3 regions of the Streptomyces sp. NBC_01381 genome follow, and region 1 is predicted to be linked to each of the others. Evidence: riboswitches for the same ligand, from Rfam matches in the RefSeq annotation. Region 1 holds a riboswitch; each other region holds the start of a gene.
The links. Region 1 has a riboswitch for thiamine pyrophosphate ahead of OG453_RS27225 (thiamine ABC transporter substrate binding subunit). Riboswitches for the same ligand answer to the same signal wherever they lie in the genome.
Positions count from the first base shown of each region.

Region 2: it holds a riboswitch for thiamine pyrophosphate, as region 1 does, so the genes downstream of both, thiC (phosphomethylpyrimidine synthase ThiC) here and OG453_RS27225 (thiamine ABC transporter substrate binding subunit) in region 1, are expected to answer to the same signal.
Region 3: it holds a riboswitch for thiamine pyrophosphate, as region 1 does, so the genes downstream of both, thiO (glycine oxidase ThiO) here and OG453_RS27225 (thiamine ABC transporter substrate binding subunit) in region 1, are expected to answer to the same signal.

Region 1 covers NZ_JAPEPI010000002.1:1,194,695-1,199,701, reverse strand. The annotation lists gene OG453_RS27230 (iron ABC transporter permease) at 1-1,603, opposite strand, end outside; gene OG453_RS27225 (thiamine ABC transporter substrate binding subunit) at 1,579-2,667, opposite strand; TPP riboswitch at 2,751-2,868, opposite strand; gene rlmN (23S rRNA (adenine(2503)-C(2))-methyltransferase RlmN) at 2,908-4,014, opposite strand; gene OG453_RS27215 (hypothetical protein) at 4,360-4,599, shown strand; gene OG453_RS27210 (LexA family transcriptional regulator) at 4,596-4,817, shown strand.
Region 2 covers NZ_JAPEPI010000001.1:826,454-831,460, forward strand. The annotation lists gene OG453_RS03975 (IclR family transcriptional regulator) at 1-668, shown strand, start outside; gene OG453_RS03980 (SsgA family sporulation/cell division regulator) at 772-1,215, shown strand; gene OG453_RS03985 (YibE/F family protein) at 1,344-2,786, opposite strand; TPP riboswitch at 2,858-3,013, shown strand; gene thiC (phosphomethylpyrimidine synthase ThiC) at 3,006-4,793, shown strand; gene OG453_RS03995 (hypothetical protein) at 4,898-5,007, opposite strand, start outside.
Region 3 covers NZ_JAPEPI010000001.1:3,005,257-3,010,263, forward strand. The annotation lists gene OG453_RS14145 (thiazole synthase) at 1-494, opposite strand, end outside; gene thiS (sulfur carrier protein ThiS) at 501-710, opposite strand; gene thiO (glycine oxidase ThiO) at 707-1,912, opposite strand; TPP riboswitch at 1,910-2,023, opposite strand; gene OG453_RS14160 (NAD(P)/FAD-dependent oxidoreductase) at 2,155-3,375, shown strand; gene OG453_RS14165 (Rv2175c family DNA-binding protein) at 3,427-3,792, shown strand; gene thiE (thiamine phosphate synthase) at 3,880-4,530, shown strand; gene metF (methylenetetrahydrofolate reductase [NAD(P)H]) at 4,619-5,007, shown strand, end outside.

The DNA.
Region 1 (5,007 bases):
GGGCCATCGCCTGCCCGTAGTTGAGCTCCCCGGCCCGCCCGAGGAGCCGGGCCACGGCGACCGGCAGCGTCGGATTGTCCGGCCGCGCGATGAATACGGTCGCGCCGAACTCACCCAGGGACACCGCGAAGGCGAACCCGGCCGCGATCAGCAGCGCCCGCCGCACCATCGGCAGGTCGACCTCGCGCCACGCCCGCAGCGGCGACGCCCCGAGCACGGCCGCCGCCTCGCGCAGCCGTCCGTCGACCGCGCGCAGGACGGGAAGCATGGTGCGTACGACGAAGGGCACGCCGACCAGTGCCTGCGCAAGGGGCACCAGGATCCAGGTGGAGCGCAGGTCGAGCGGCGGCTCGTCCAGCGTGATCAGGAACCCGAAGCCGACCGTCACCGCGGACACCCCGAGCGGCAGCATGAGCAGCGCGTCGAAGCCGCGCACCAGGCGACCGGCCTTCCGGGTGAGCGCCGCCGCGGCGAGACCGCCGATCACCAGGGCGATGGCGGTGGCGGCGAGCGCGTACTGGAGGGAATTCCAGACCGCGTCGATCGGCGGGACCAGGAAGGCGCCGCCCTCCGCCGATGTCAGCTCCTGGTAGTAGGTGAAGCCATAGCCGTCGGGGCCGCTCAGCGACCGCTCGATCAGCACGCCGAGCGGCAGCAGGATCAGCACGGCGATCGTCAGCATGACCCCGCCGAGCAACGCCCACTGCCCCACGCCGCGCGGCCGCCGGGCGACCGTGGAGGCGTCGACCAACTGCAGGACGGTCTCCCGCCTGCGTACGGTCCACGCGTGCACGGCGAGGATCAGGCCGACCGCCACGAACTGCACGATCGTCAGGACGGCGGCCGTCGACAGGTCGAGGAGCTGGGCGGTCTGCCGGTAGATCTCGACTTCGAGCGTCGAGTACGCGGGGCCGCCGAGGATCTGTACGACGCCGAAGGAAGTGAAGGTGAACAGGAAGACCATCAGCGCGGCCGCCGCGACCGCGGGGCCGAGCGCGGGCAGCGTCACCGTCCGCCAGGCCCTCCAGCGCGAGGCGCCGAGCATCCGCGCGGCCTCCTCCTGGCGCGGATCGAGCTGCGACCAGAGCCCGCCGACGGTCCGTACGACGACGGCGTAATTGAAGAAGACGTGCGCGAGCAGAATCGCCCACACCGTCGTGTCGAGCCGCAGGCCCCACATCTCGTCGAACAGCCCCCCGCGCCCGACAAGGGCGAGGAACGCGGTCCCGACGACGACCGTCGGCAGCACGAACGGCACCGTGACGGCGGCCCGCAGCACCTGCTTGCCCCTGAACTCGAAGCGCGCAAAGACATACGCGCCGGGGAGCGCGATGAGCAGCGTGAGCGCGGTCGACGCGAGCGCCTGCCAGGTGGTGAACCACAGCACGTGCCGCACGTCGGACTGCCCGATGACCTCCGCGATCCGCCCGAACTGCCACTCCCCGTCCACCTTCAGGCCGCGCGCGACGATCGCGGCGACCGGATAGGCGAAGAAGACCGCGAAGAACGCGACGGGCACGGCCATGAGACCGAGCCGAGCCGCGCTCCCGCGCGTGAACCCCTTACGAGCGGGGGCCTTTACTTCAGTACGAGCGAGGTCCACGACTTGACCCACTGATCACGGTTGTCGGCGATCTTCTTCGGGGCCATGGTCTCCGGCTCGTCGACCTTCACGCCGTGCTTGACGAACAGCTCGGGCAGCTCGACGCCCTCCCGCACCGGGTTCACGAACATGTTCAGCGGCATGTCCTGCTGGAACTCGGTGCTGATCAGGAAGTCGAGCAGCGCCTTGCCGCCCTTCTCGTTCTTGGCGTTGCCGAGCAGACCCGCGTACTCGACCTGCCGGAAGCAGGTGCCGGTCGCGACGCCGGTCGGCGCCTCCTTGGGCTGCGGCTTGGCGTAGAGCACCTCGACGGGCGGCGACGAGGCGTAGGAGACGACGAGCGGCCGGTCGCCCTTGGCCTTCTTGCCGCCGGTGGAGCCGGAGAACTCCTCGCTGTAGGCCTGCTCCCAGCCGTCGACGACCTTGACGCCGTTGGCCTTGAGCTTCTTCCAGTAGCCCTGCCAGCCGTCGTCGCCGTACTGGGCGGCGGTGCCGAGCAGGAAGCCGAGCCCGGGCGACGAGGTCGACGCGTTCTCGGTCACGAGGAGGTTCTTGTAGGCGGGCTTGACCAGATCGTCGAAGGACTTCGGCGGCGCCAGCTTCTTGTCGGCGAAGTACTTCTTGTCGTAGTTGACGCAGATGTCGCCGCTGTCGACGGGCGTCACCCGGTGCTTGTCCTGATCGACGCGGAACTGCGAGGCGATCTGGTCCGAGCCCTTGGCCTCGTACGACTGGAAGAGGTCGTTGTCGAGCGCCCGCGAGAGCAGGGTGTTGTCGACGCCGAAGAAGACATCGCCCTGCGGGTTGTCCTTGGACAGGATCGCCTTGTTCACGGCGGCGCCTGCGTCCCCGTCCTTGAGAACGCTGACCTTGTAGCCGGACCGCTTCTCGAACTCCTTCAGTACGTCCTTGGAGACGGCGAAGGAGTCATGGCTGACCAGCGTGACGTTCTTGGAGTCTGCGGCGTTGTCGCCGCTGCCGTCGGAGCTGCCGCAAGCGGAGAGCGCGACGATCCCGAGGGTCACCGCGACGGCGGTGACCGTGACCTTCTTGGTGGTGCTCACTGAATTCAATCCTCCTGGGGGTGACCAGGAAGAGACGCGGCCCTGCCCACGGACCGGAAGGGTCCGCGGGCAGGGCGCAACAGCTTGAGTGATGTCCGAACTTCCTACCCGGAATGACCCGGGCAAGGTTCAGAGGGTCTGCGGCCAACCTGTCCTTGGCTGCCGCACTCTCAGCGCTGTGGCGCTCCCCTGTCGGAATATGAAGATGTGTTTCGGCTATGAAGTTGTGTTTCGGCCAGCCTAACGCTCCGACGCGGCGAGCTGACCGCACGCCCCGTCGATCTCCTGGCCACGGGTGTCACGAACCGTGACAGGCACCCCATGAGCGGCGATGGCGTCCACGAAGGCCTTCTCGTCCTCCGGCCGCGATGCCGTCCACTTCGAGCCCGGCGTCGGGTTCAGCGGGATCAGGTTCACATGCACGGGCTTGTTCTTGAGCAGCCGCCCGAGCCGGTCACCGCGCCACGCGTGGTCGTTGATGTCCCTGATCAGCGCGTACTCGATGGAAAGCCGGCGCCCGGACTTGGCCGCGTACTCCCAGCCGGCATCCAGCACCTCCCGCACGTTCCACCGCGTATTGACGGGTACGAGGGTGTCGCGCAGCTCGTCGTCGGGCGCGTGCAGGGAGATCGCGAGGCGGCACTTGAAGCCCTCGTCGGCGAACCGGTGGATGGCGGGCACGAGCCCGACGGTCGACACGGTGATGCCGCGCTGCGAGAGCCCGACACCGTCCGGCTCGGGATCGGTCAGCCTGCGGATCGCCCCGATCACCCGGTTGTAGTTGGCGAGCGGCTCGCCCATCCCCATGAAGACGATGTTGCTCAGCCGCGCGGGCCCACCGGGGATCTCCCCGTCCCGCAGCGCACGCATCCCGTCCACGATCTGGTGCACGATCTCGGCGGTCGACAGATTCCGGTCGAGACCGGCCTGCCCCGTCGCACAGAACGGGCAGTTCATCCCGCACCCGGCCTGCGACGAGATGCACATCGTCACCCGGTCCGGATAGCGCATGAGCACGGACTCGACGAGCGTCCCGTCGAAGAGCCGCCACAGCGTCTTACGGGTGGTGTCGTCGTCACAGCTGATGTGCCGCACCACGGACATCAGCTCGGGAAGCAGCGCCTCCTGGAGCTTGCCGCGGGACCCGGCGGGAATGTCGGTCCACTGCTCCGGGTCGTGCGCGTACCGCGCGAAGTAGTGCTGCGAGAGCTGCTTGGCGCGAAACGGTTTCTCGCCGGCGGCGGCGACGGCTTCCTTGCGCTCGGCGGGCGTGAGGTCGGCGAGATGCCGCGGCGGCTTCTTGGCTCCGCGGGGCGCGACGAAGGTGAGTTCTCCGGGTACAGGCATGGTGATTCCAGTGTCGCAGACGGTTGGGGCCCGGCCAGGTCACCGCCTATCGGTGGTGGTCGTCGTTGGTCACCACTGGTCGCCGTGGGCCCCCCTTGGACGGCCCACAGACGGCCCGGCGGTCCCCCAGCTGACGTGCGAGAAGAAGCCCATGCACCCTGCCCGGACCTCATGCCGCCACGGCCCTCAGAGGTACGCCGAGAGCTGGGCCCGTATTGCTGTACGCCGCGACTCAAGTGTCTCAACGCAGGTCAGAAGGGCACTGCTAGATGACGCATCACGGCTCAGCACCTCGACGCGCAGCCCACTTGCAGAGATATTCGAACACATGACCTAATCTTTGTCATGGCGTCGGCCCCCTTCCCCAACGACCTGATCCAGCTCCAGACGGCCTGGACCTGCACGCACGAGGCGCTCGCAGATCCTCAACCGGCCCACCCCGCGATGCTGCGCCGTGTTCTACAACAGCTCTCCACTCACCTGATGTGGCACCCGTTCTGGTCCACAGAAGCAGGCAGGTCGCCAGCAGCCCGCGTCGAGCTGCGCCGCCTCGCCTCCGCACGTTCAGAGGTGCACACGTCATGAGCGAGCGCCTCACCGAACAGCAAGAGTGCATCCTGCGCTGCATCCGGGAGCGGGTCGCCGAGTACGGCGAGAGCCGCACGGTTCGGGAAATCAGCGACCGGGTCGGGCTCTCAAGCACCTCGTCCGTCGCCTATCACCTACGTCGCATGCGGGAGCGGGGCGTACAGGTCGAGACGCGTGGCCGGACGAGCAAGCGCTGCCCGCACTGCGGACTATGACCGAGAACATCGCCAGCACGGGACGATGCGAGCAGAGCCCTCACTGGAATCGAACCCTCGGCTATCGGGGGGCGGCTGGCCGTCCAACTTGCGCCGCACCACTGCCAGTCACCCAGAGGGGAGGTGGTGTGGCTGCCTCAGCGAGCCCCCCCCCCGGCCCCTCTCCTCCGCCCCAGGAAGAGCCAAGTAG
Region 2 (5,007 bases), on a different contig from region 1:
CCAAGCAGTTGGCCCGTGAGTCGGGGCTCGCGCTTCCCACGGCCTATCACCTGCTGCGCACGCTGACGCACGAAGGCTATCTGCGCCGGGAGAAGGGCCTGTTCGTGCTCGGCGAGGCCGCCGAGCGGCTGAGTGCCAGCGGGGCGCAGCAGAATCGTCGCGGCATGATCAGCGAGGCCTTGGCGCACTGGCGCGACGCCATCGGCGTACCGGTCTATTTCGCCGTCTACCGCGAGGGCGAGATCGAGATCGTGGCGGTCGCGGACACGCCCGGGATTCCGGCCGTCGAAGAGTGGGCGGACTTCCGCGAGACCGGTCATGCCCATGCGATCGGCCAGTGCCTGCTCGGCCAACTCGACGACGAGCAGCGCAAGGACCACCTCGACCGCCATCCGGTGCAGTCGATCACGCGGTACTCGGTCCGTGACGACCGGAGCTTCCTGCGCCGCCTGGACGCGATGGGGCGGATGAAACCCGTGGTGGAGCGGCAGGAGTACGCGCTGGGGACGGTCTGCGCCGCCATTCCGATCACGGCGGGCAACACGGCCGCCACGATGGCGATTTCCGTTCCCTCCTATCAAGCCGAACGGCTACTGCCCGCAGCCGATCGGTTGCAAAATGAGATCGGAAAGCTCCTAGGGGCACTCGCCTTCTCTATCAGCATCTGAAAACTCACTCCTTGTGATCTGATGTGTACGTTAAGCAAGATGCCATGGGTGTCAGGGAGTTGGTTCCTGGCCAGTCGATGTTTAGCGACGGGGTAGGCGGGCGATGCGAGAGCGCGAGTCGGTGCAGGCAGAGGTCATGATGAGCTTCCTTGTTTCCGAGGAGCTGTCGTTTCGCATCCCGGTGGAGCTGCGCTACGAGACCGGAGATCCCTATGCCGTCCGGCTGACCTTCCACCTGCCCGGCGACGCTCCTGTGACCTGGGCGTTCGGGCGGGAGTTGTTGATCGACGGGGTGGGCAGGGCGTGCGGCGACGGGGATGTGCGCATCGCACCCACCGATCCCGAGCTGCTCGAAGAGGTCCTCATCAGGCTTCAGGTCGGCGGTGACCAGGCGTTGTTCCGGGTGGGGATTCCGCCGCTGCTCGCATTCCTCGACCGTACGGACAAGTTGGTGCCGCTCGGGCAGGAGCGGGCGCTCGCCGACTTCGAGACGCACCTGGACGAGGCGTTGGACCGGATCCTCGCGGAGGAGCAGAGCGCGGGCTGACCTCCGGGGGCCAACGGGCACAGCCGGATGGCAGGTTGGTGCATTTCGCGGCATTGGCCTGGGGGGGGGGGCTCGGCGTCGGCTCCCCGTTAGCTAGCGGCCGGCCTCCGGCTCCCCCCGGGGCCACCTCACCGCTTGCGGCGTCGGCCACCGCCTCCGACGCGGCGCTGCTTGGCGGCTGCGGGAGCCGCGGGGGCCGGGGCGGCCGACGCGGCGGTGGTGCCTCCGGTGCGGTCGGCCGAGACGACCAGGGCGGCCAGTGCCGTCGTCACCGGGACCGAGGCGACCAGGCCGATCGAGCCGATCAGGGTGCGCACGATCTCCTCGGCGACCAGCTCGCTGTTGGCCACCGTGCCCACGCTGCTCTGTGCGATCGAGAAGAGCAGGAGCAGCGGCAGCGCGGCGCCGGCGTACGCCAGGACCAGGGTGTTGACCACCGAGGCGATGTGGTCGCGGCCGATGCGGATGCCCGCCCGGTAGAGGCCGCGCCAGCCCATCGTCGGGTTGGCCTGGTGCAGTTCCCAGACCGCGGACGTCTGCGTGACGGTCACGTCGTCGAGGACACCGAGTGAGCCGATGATGACGCCCGCGAGCAGCAGACCGCTCATGTCGATATCCGGGTAAAGGCCGTGAATCAGGCCCGTGTTGTCGTCCGTGTTGCCGCTCAGCGAGGCCCAGCCGATGAAGATCGAGCCGAGCAGTGCGATGAGGACGAGCGAGATCAGCGTGCCGATGACCGCGACCGATGTACGGGCCGTGAGCCCGTGGCACAGATAGAGCGCGATCAGCATGATGGCGCTGGCCCCGACCACCGCCACCACCAGCGGATTCGAGCCCTGCAAGATCGCGGGCAGGATGAAGAAGGTCAGGACGAGGAAGCTCAACGCCAGTGCCACCAGGGCCATGACACCGCGCATCCGCCCCACCACGACGACGACGAGGGCGAAGATCCCGGCGAGCAGCGCCATGGGGACGGTGCGGTCCACATCGGTGACCGAGTACTGCAGCGCCTCCGGGGCCTTGGGCTCATAGGCGACCACCACCCGCTGGCCCTCACTCAACTGCCGGGGCGCGTCCGGCTGGACGATCTCGGTGAAGGTGCGGCCCTTGTCCTTGCCGCTGGTCACCTCGACCGTCGCTTTCTTGCACATGCCCTCCGCGCGTGACTGCGCGGTCTGGCCCTCGGCGGTGGAGGTGTCCCCGGTGGGCGGCGGCTGCGAGGCGTTCACGTCCTTGCAGGGCAGCTCCTCCACCTTGGTCACCGTCGCCGACTCGGTCTGCCGGTCGAAGCCGACCCCGGTGCGCTCATGGCCCGGTGCACCACCGGGCCAGAGCACGGCGAGGCCCACGACGACCGCGGTGGCGAAAGGAATCAGCACCGCGGCGATGACCTTGCGCAGATGCTTGGAGACGGGCGCCGCCGGGCCGTGGCTGTGCGAGTGCCCATGTCCGTGGCCGCCCCCGTCGCCGCCTCCGTCCCCCCGCCCGTGCCCGTCCCCGGGCGGGGTCGAGAAGGGCGGCTGAGACGGCGGCTCGGACGGCGGGCGCGGCGGCGGCTCTGTGGTGGTCACTGCCCGATCATCGCAAGAACGGAGGGGGCCCTCTGTTCAGCACGCCCGATATGACGCTAGCGTGGGGGCACCTTTGCAAACGCGGGAGCTCGGAGCACCGGGCTGAGAGGGCGCTGAACTCCGTACGAAACGGCACGAATGGTGCCGGTGCCGTACGGGATCCGCTGCGTCGACCGCCGAACCTGTTACCGGGTAATGCCGGCGTAGGGAGTAGGTCTCATGACCACATCGGACGCACGCACGCCTGCCTCGACGCAGAACCAGAGCGACGAGGCCGGGAAGTCCATCGGCTGGCACAAGGCGTACGTCGAGGGCTCACGCCCCGATCTGCGCGTGCCGGTCCGCCAGGTGCACCTCACCAATGGCAAGGCCGTGACCCTGTACGACACTTCGGGGCCGTACACCGACGAGTCCATCGACACCGACGTCCGCAGGGGTCTCGCACCCCTCCGCGAGAACTGGATCATCGCCCGCGGCGACACCGAGGAGTACGTGGGCCGCCCGCCCCGTCCCGAGGACGACGGCATCAAGCACACCTCGCCCCGCGGCGGGCTGAAGAACCTCGACGCGGTCTTCCCCGGCCGCCCCCGCCAGCCGCGCCGCGGCCGTCAGAGCCAGGCGGTGACGCAGCTCGCGTATGCCCGTCGCGGCGAGATCACGCCCGAGATGGAGTTCATCGGGATCCGCGAGAACCTCGACCCCGAGGTCGTGCGCGCGGAGGTCGCCGCGGGCCGCGCGGTGATCCCGGCCAACGTCAACCACCCGGAGATCGAGCCGATGATCATCGGCAAGAAGTTCCTGGTGAAGGTGAACGCCAACATCGGCAACTCCGCGGTCACCTCCTCCATCGAGGAGGAGGTGGACAAGATGACCTGGGCCACCAAGTGGGGCGCCGACACGGTCATGGACCTGTCCACCGGCCGCAACATCCACACCACCCGCGAGTGGGTCCTGCGCAACTCCCCCGTCCCCATCGGCACGGTGCCGCTCTACCAGGCCCTGGAGAAGGTCGACGGCCAGGCCGAGGCGCTGACCTGGGAGATCTACAAGGACACGGTCATCGAGCAGGCCGAGCAGGGCGTGGACTACATGACGGTGCACGCGGGTGTGCGCCTTCCGTACGTCCCGCTCACCGCGCGCCGCAAGACCGGCATCGTCTCGCGCGGCGGCTCGATCATGGCCGCCTGGTGCCTGGCGCACCACAAGGAGAGCTTCCTCTACGAGAACTTCGAGGAGCTCTGCGAGATCCTCGCGGCGTACGACGTGACGTACTCGCTCGGCGACGGTCTGCGCCCCGGATCGATCGCGGACGCCAACGACGAGGCGCAGTTCGCCGAGTTGAAGACCCTCGGGGAACTCAACACGATCGCCAAGCGTCACAACGTACAGACGATGATCGAGGGCCCCGGTCACGTCCCGATGCACAAGATCAAGGAGAACATCGACCTCCAGCAGGAGATCTGCGAGGAGGCGCCGTTCTACACGCTCGGCCCGCTGACCACGGACATCGCGCCCGCCTACGACCACATCACCTCCGGCATCGGCGCCGCGATGATCGGCTGGTGGGGCACGGCGATGCTCTGCTACGTCACGCCCAAGGAGCACCTGGGCCTGCCGAACAGGGACGACGTGAAGACGGGCGTCATCACGTACAAGATCGCGGCGCACGCGGCGGACCTCGCCAAGGGGCACCCGGGCGCGCAGGACTGGGACGATGCGCTCTCGGACGCGCGCTTCGAGTTCCGCTGGGAGGACCAGTTCAACCTGGCTCTCGACCCGGTCACCGCACGGGAGTTCCACGACGAGACGCTGCCGGCCGAGCCCGCGAAGACGGCGCACTTCTGCTCGATGTGCGGGCCGAAGTTCTGCAGCATGAAGATCTCGCAGGACATCCGTCGCCAGCACGGCGGTGACCTGGCGCAGGACGAGATCGAGGCGGGCATGGAGCAGAAGTCCAAGGAGTTCGCCGCGGCGGGCAACCGGGTCTATCTGCCGATCGCGGACTGAACCGAGCAGGCCCCTGAAGCGGCCCACGAGGTTCCGGACAGCGCGAATCTGTGGGTCTCCCAACAGCCGTTGGGGGACCCACAGCCGTGCGCGTTCGCTACCCGCTACTCCGGCTTGTGGTCGGGCCCGCCGAAGTCGGGGCTTGAGAAGTCCGGACTCGAGTAGCTCGGCCGCGGCCCCGCGGAGGGACCGCCGTCCGGGCTGCTGAACCCGG
Region 3 (5,007 bases), on a different contig from region 1:
CGGATCCCGAGCCCGGAGCCGATGGGCGACCCGAGCGGCATGATCGCCGCACAGCCCACGTCCTCCAGCTTCCGGGCGAGGACCGGGTCGTCGTTCGTGTAGGGAAGGACCGTGAAGCCGTCGTCGACCAGGGTCTCGGCGGCGTCGATGAGCTCGATCGGATCGGGGAGCAGGGTGCGCTCGTCCGCGATGACCTCCAGCTTCACCAGATCCGTGCCGAGCGCCTCGCGGGCGAGCCGGGCGGTCAGGACGGCCTCGCCCGCGGTGAAGCAGCCCGCCGTGTTCGGCAGGACCCGGATGCCGAGCCGGCCGAGCACGGAGAGCACCGAGCCCTGTACGCCCGGATCGAGGCGGCGCATCGCGACTGTGGTCAGCTCCGTTCCGGAGGCGACGAGGGACCGCTCGAGCACGTCGAGGCTGGGCGCACCGCCCGTACCCATGATCAGTCGTGAGGAGAGCGTGAGCCCGCCGATGACGAAAGGGTCGTCTGCCATGTCGGTTCAGCCTCCTTGGACGGCGGTGAGCACTTCGACGCGGTCGCCGTCGGCGAGCGCCGTGGTGGACCACCGCGCGCGCGGGACGACGGTTTCGTTGAGCGCCGCGGCGACGCCGGACGGGGCCGCGGTGAGCGTGGCGACCAGGGACTCGAGCGTGGTGCCCGCGGCCACCTCGCGGACTTCTCCGTTGACTGAGACGGCTGAGTGGGTCATGCGGGCTGCTCCATGAGGGACTGTGCCGAGGGGGCCGGTGCCGAGGGGGCCGTCGCGAACCGGCTGGGAGTGAACGCCCGTGCCTCGTCGGGCAGTTCACCGGTGACCAGGGCGTGCGCCATGACGTCGCCGGTGACGGGCGTCAGGAGTACGCCGTTGCGGTAGTGGCCGGTGGCCAGCTGGAGGCCGGGCAGGGCGGTGGGGCCGAGCATCGGCGCGTTGTCGGGGGAGCCGGGGCGCAGTCCCGCGCGGGTCTCGGTCAGCGGCAGTTCCGTGATGCCCGGTACGAGCTCGTGGGCGTCCCGAAGCAGCTCGTACACGCCGCCCGCGGTGACCGTCGTGTCCCAGCCGAGCTCCTCGCTGGTCGCGCCGACCACCAGCTCGCCGTTCTCGCGCGGCACCAGATAGACCTGGCTGCCCCGGACCACGGCGCGCACCGTACGGCTCAGGAACGGCGCGTAGCGCTCCGGCACCGTAAGCCGCAGCACTTGCCCCTTGACCGGGCGAACGGGCGGCAGAACCCCCTCAGGGACCCCTGTGAGGCGTCCGCTGAGGCTGCCCGCGGCCAGCACGGTCCGGCTGGCCTCCAGGGCGGCGCCGTCCGCGAGGACGACACCGGTGGCCCGGTCGCGTACGACCGTCAGGCGCTCAGCCCACGCCCGGTGGAAGACCACGCCGGCCCGCTCGCACGCCACCAGGAGCGCCGCTGCGAGCCTGCGCGGGTCGACCTGGTGGTCGCCGTCCACGCGGAGCCCGCCGCGCACACCGGGCGCGAGCATCGGTTCGAGGCGGCGGCACTCGCGCCCGCTCAGCCACTCCGATGCGAGCCCCGACTGGCGCTGAAGGGTGTGCAGTTCGCGCAGATGGGCGCGGTCGTCGGAGTCCAGCGCGACGGCGAGCGTGCCGCACGCGCGGTAGCCGAGATCGCGACCGCTCGCCTCCGTCAGTTCTTGCGCGAATTCCGGATAACGCTTCGCGGAGGCCAGATTCAGGCCGAGCAGCGTCTGCTCGCCGTAGTGCAGCTCGGTGACCGCGGCCAGCATGCCCGCGGCGACCTGCGCCGCGCCGCCGCCGGGCTCGGGGTCCACGACCGCCACGGACAGGCCGCGCTGCGCCGCCCGCCAGGCCGTGACCAGGCCGATGATGCCGCCCCCGACGACGAGGACGTCCGTCGTCGCATGGGGTGGTGTATGTGGATGCATGGGTGTCCAGCCCCTCCCTTCGCCGGCATGACCCGGATCAGGTTCGTACGGTCGGAGGCCGTCCCAGCCTCCCTCTCAGCCCGGTGCGTCCGGGCTCCCGCGAGTGCTCTGCACCGGCCACCCTAGCCCGTAGTGTCCGGTGGCAGTAGGGGGAGCTGTCCGGGTATGGGCGGTGACGGTGTGTCAGAGATCTCCTCGTCGCGCCCTGAAGTCGGCGTCCTGTGCCGCCCTACAGTGATCGGGTGAGCGAGCAGCAGAGGCAGGCAGAGCGCCAGGTCGTCATCGTCGGCGCGGGGATGGCCGGGGTGCAGACCGCCGTGGCCCTGCGCGATCAGGGGTTCACCGGTGCGGTCACCCTCATCGGGGCGGAACCCCATCAGCCGTACGACAGGCCGCCGCTGTCCAAGGCCGTGCTGCTCGGCAAGGCGGAGGGCTCCGCCTTCGACGTCGACTTCGAGGCGCTGGGCATCGAACTGAGCCTGGGCCACGAGGTCACGGGCGTGCGCCCCGCGGACCACGAACTGGACACCGAGCGGGGCCCGGTCCCGTACGACGTCCTCGTCATCGCCACCGGCGCCGAGCCGATCCTGCTGCCGGGCGCATCCGGAGTCCCCGGCGTGCATCTGCTGCGCACCCTGGACGACGCCGAACGGCTGCGCCCGGTGCTCGCCGAGCAGCACGACATCGTGGTCGTCGGGGCGGGCTGGATCGGCGCCGAGTTCGCCACCGCCGCGCGCGAGGCGGGCTGCGCGGTCACCGTGGTCGAGGCCGCCGAGCGGCCGCTCGCGGGGGCGCTGCCCGCCGAGGTCGCGGCGCCGATGACCGCCTGGTACGCGGACTCCGGGGCCGAACTGCGCACCCACGCGCGCGTGGAGCGCGTCGAGCCCGGCACCGTCTTCCTCGACGACGGCACCCGGCTGCCCGCCGGCGCGGTCGTCGTCGGCATCGGCGCCCGGCCCGCCACGCAGTGGCTCGCGGACTCCGGGATCGCCCTCGGCGCCCACCGGGAGGTCGTCGCCGACGATCACCTGAGGACCTCGGAACCGGACGTGTACGCGGTCGGGGACTGCTCCTCCTTCCCTTCGGGAAGGTACGGCGAGCGTCTCCTCGTCCACCACTGGGACAACGCCCTCCAGGGCCCGCGCACGGTCGCGGCCAACATCATCGGCGAGACCCCTTCGGCGTACGACCCGGTCCCGTACTTCTGGTCCGAGCAGTTCGGCCGCTTCGTCCAGTACGCGGGACACCACGGCTCCGCCGACGCACTGGTGTGGCGCGGCGACCCGGCGGGCGCGGCCTGGACGGTGTGCTGGCTGCGCGCGGGCGCCCTGGTGGCCGTCCTCGCGGTGGGGCGCCCCCGGGACCTCGCCCAGGGCCGCAAGCTGATCGAGAGCGGCGCACGGCTCGATCCGGCCAAGGCGGCGGATCCGTCGGTGCCGCTCAAGATGGCGGTCCTGGAGTAGCCGCGCCGGCCGTGCCGCCCTCTGTCAGTCGCCGGGGATACGCTTTGTCCTGTGACCGAGATTGACGCAAAGACTGATGCTCTCGTCCCCGCATGGCTCCACCTCCCCGACATCGCCGAAATGCTCGACGTCGAGGTGACGCGCGTGCGCCAGCTGGTCAAGGAGGGCCAGCTGATCGCCGTGCGCCGTGGTGAGAACCGCGCGCTCCAGGTGCCTGCCGCCTTCATCGACGAGGACAAGATCGTCAAGGGCCTGACCGGCACCTTGACGCTCCTGAGGGACGACGGCTTCTCCGACGAAGAGATGCTGGAGTGGCTCTTCACCGCCGACCCGACCCTGCCGGGCACGCCCGCGCAGGCGCTGAGCGAGAATCGCGGCACGGAGGTGAAGCGCCGCGCCCAGGCGCTCGCCGTCTGACCTGATCCGAACCGTGCGGTGTACGGGCCGCAGCGCGCTCCACGCGGCCCGTACGCCACCGCCACCGACACCCGGGGGGAACACTCCATGGCCATCACGCCTGCCCGCGAGCAGCTCGCCGACGCCCGCCTCTACCTGTGCGTGGACGCCCGCAAGCGCCAGGGAGACCTCCCGGAGTTCCTCGACGCGGTCCTCGGCGCCGGCGTCGACATCGTGCAGCTGCGCGACAAGGGCCTGGAGGCGGCCGAGGAGCTCGAGCACCTCCAGTTCTTCGCCGACGCCGCACGCCGGCACGGCAAGCTCCTCGCCGTGAACGACCGCGCGGACGTCGCGCACGCCATCGGCGCCGATGTGCTGCACCTGGGCCAGGGCGACCTGCCCGTGCCCGCGGCCCGCCGCATCCTGGGCGACGACGTCCTCATCGGCCGCTCCACGCACGCCGAGTCCGAGGCCGCAGCGGCGGCCGTCCAGGACGGCGTGGACTACTTCTGCACGGGCCCCTGCTGGCCGACCCCCACCAAGCCGGGACGGCACGCCCCCGGTCTCGACCTGGTCCGGTACACGGCGTCGCTGGGCACGGACCGCCCGTGGTTCGCGATCGGCGGCATCGACGCGGGCAATCTGGACGAGGTGCTCGAAGCGGGCGCCCGCCGCGTCGTCGTCGTCCGGGCCATCACCGAGGCCGACGATCCGGCCGCAGCGGCGGCGGACTTCGCAAAGCGGCTGCGTACGGCCTGATCGGCGTTCTTCGGCCATCCTCCGGGGAAGCTGTCCGTAAGGTGGACGGGGATTAGCCGGTGCGGCACCCCGTCGCTAACCTGCCGGTATGGCCCTAGGCACTGCTTCCACCAGGACAGATCGCGCACGAACCGTGCGCGACATGCTCGCGACCGGCAAGACCACGTACTCGTTCGAGTTCTCGGCGCCGAAGACCCCGAAGGGCGAGCGGAACCTGTGGAACGCGCTGCGCCGGGTCGAGGCGGTGGCCCCCAGCTTCGTCTCCGTGACGTACGGAGCGGGCGGCTCGACGCGTGCGGGCACGGTCAAGGAGACGGAGCAGATCGTCGCCGACTCGACGCTCACGCCTGTCGCCCACCTGACCGCGGTCGACCACTCCGTGGCCGAGCTGCGCAACATCATCGGGCAGTACGCGGACGCCGGGATCAGGAACATGCTCGCGGTCCGCGGCGACCCGCCCGGCGACCCGCTCGCCGA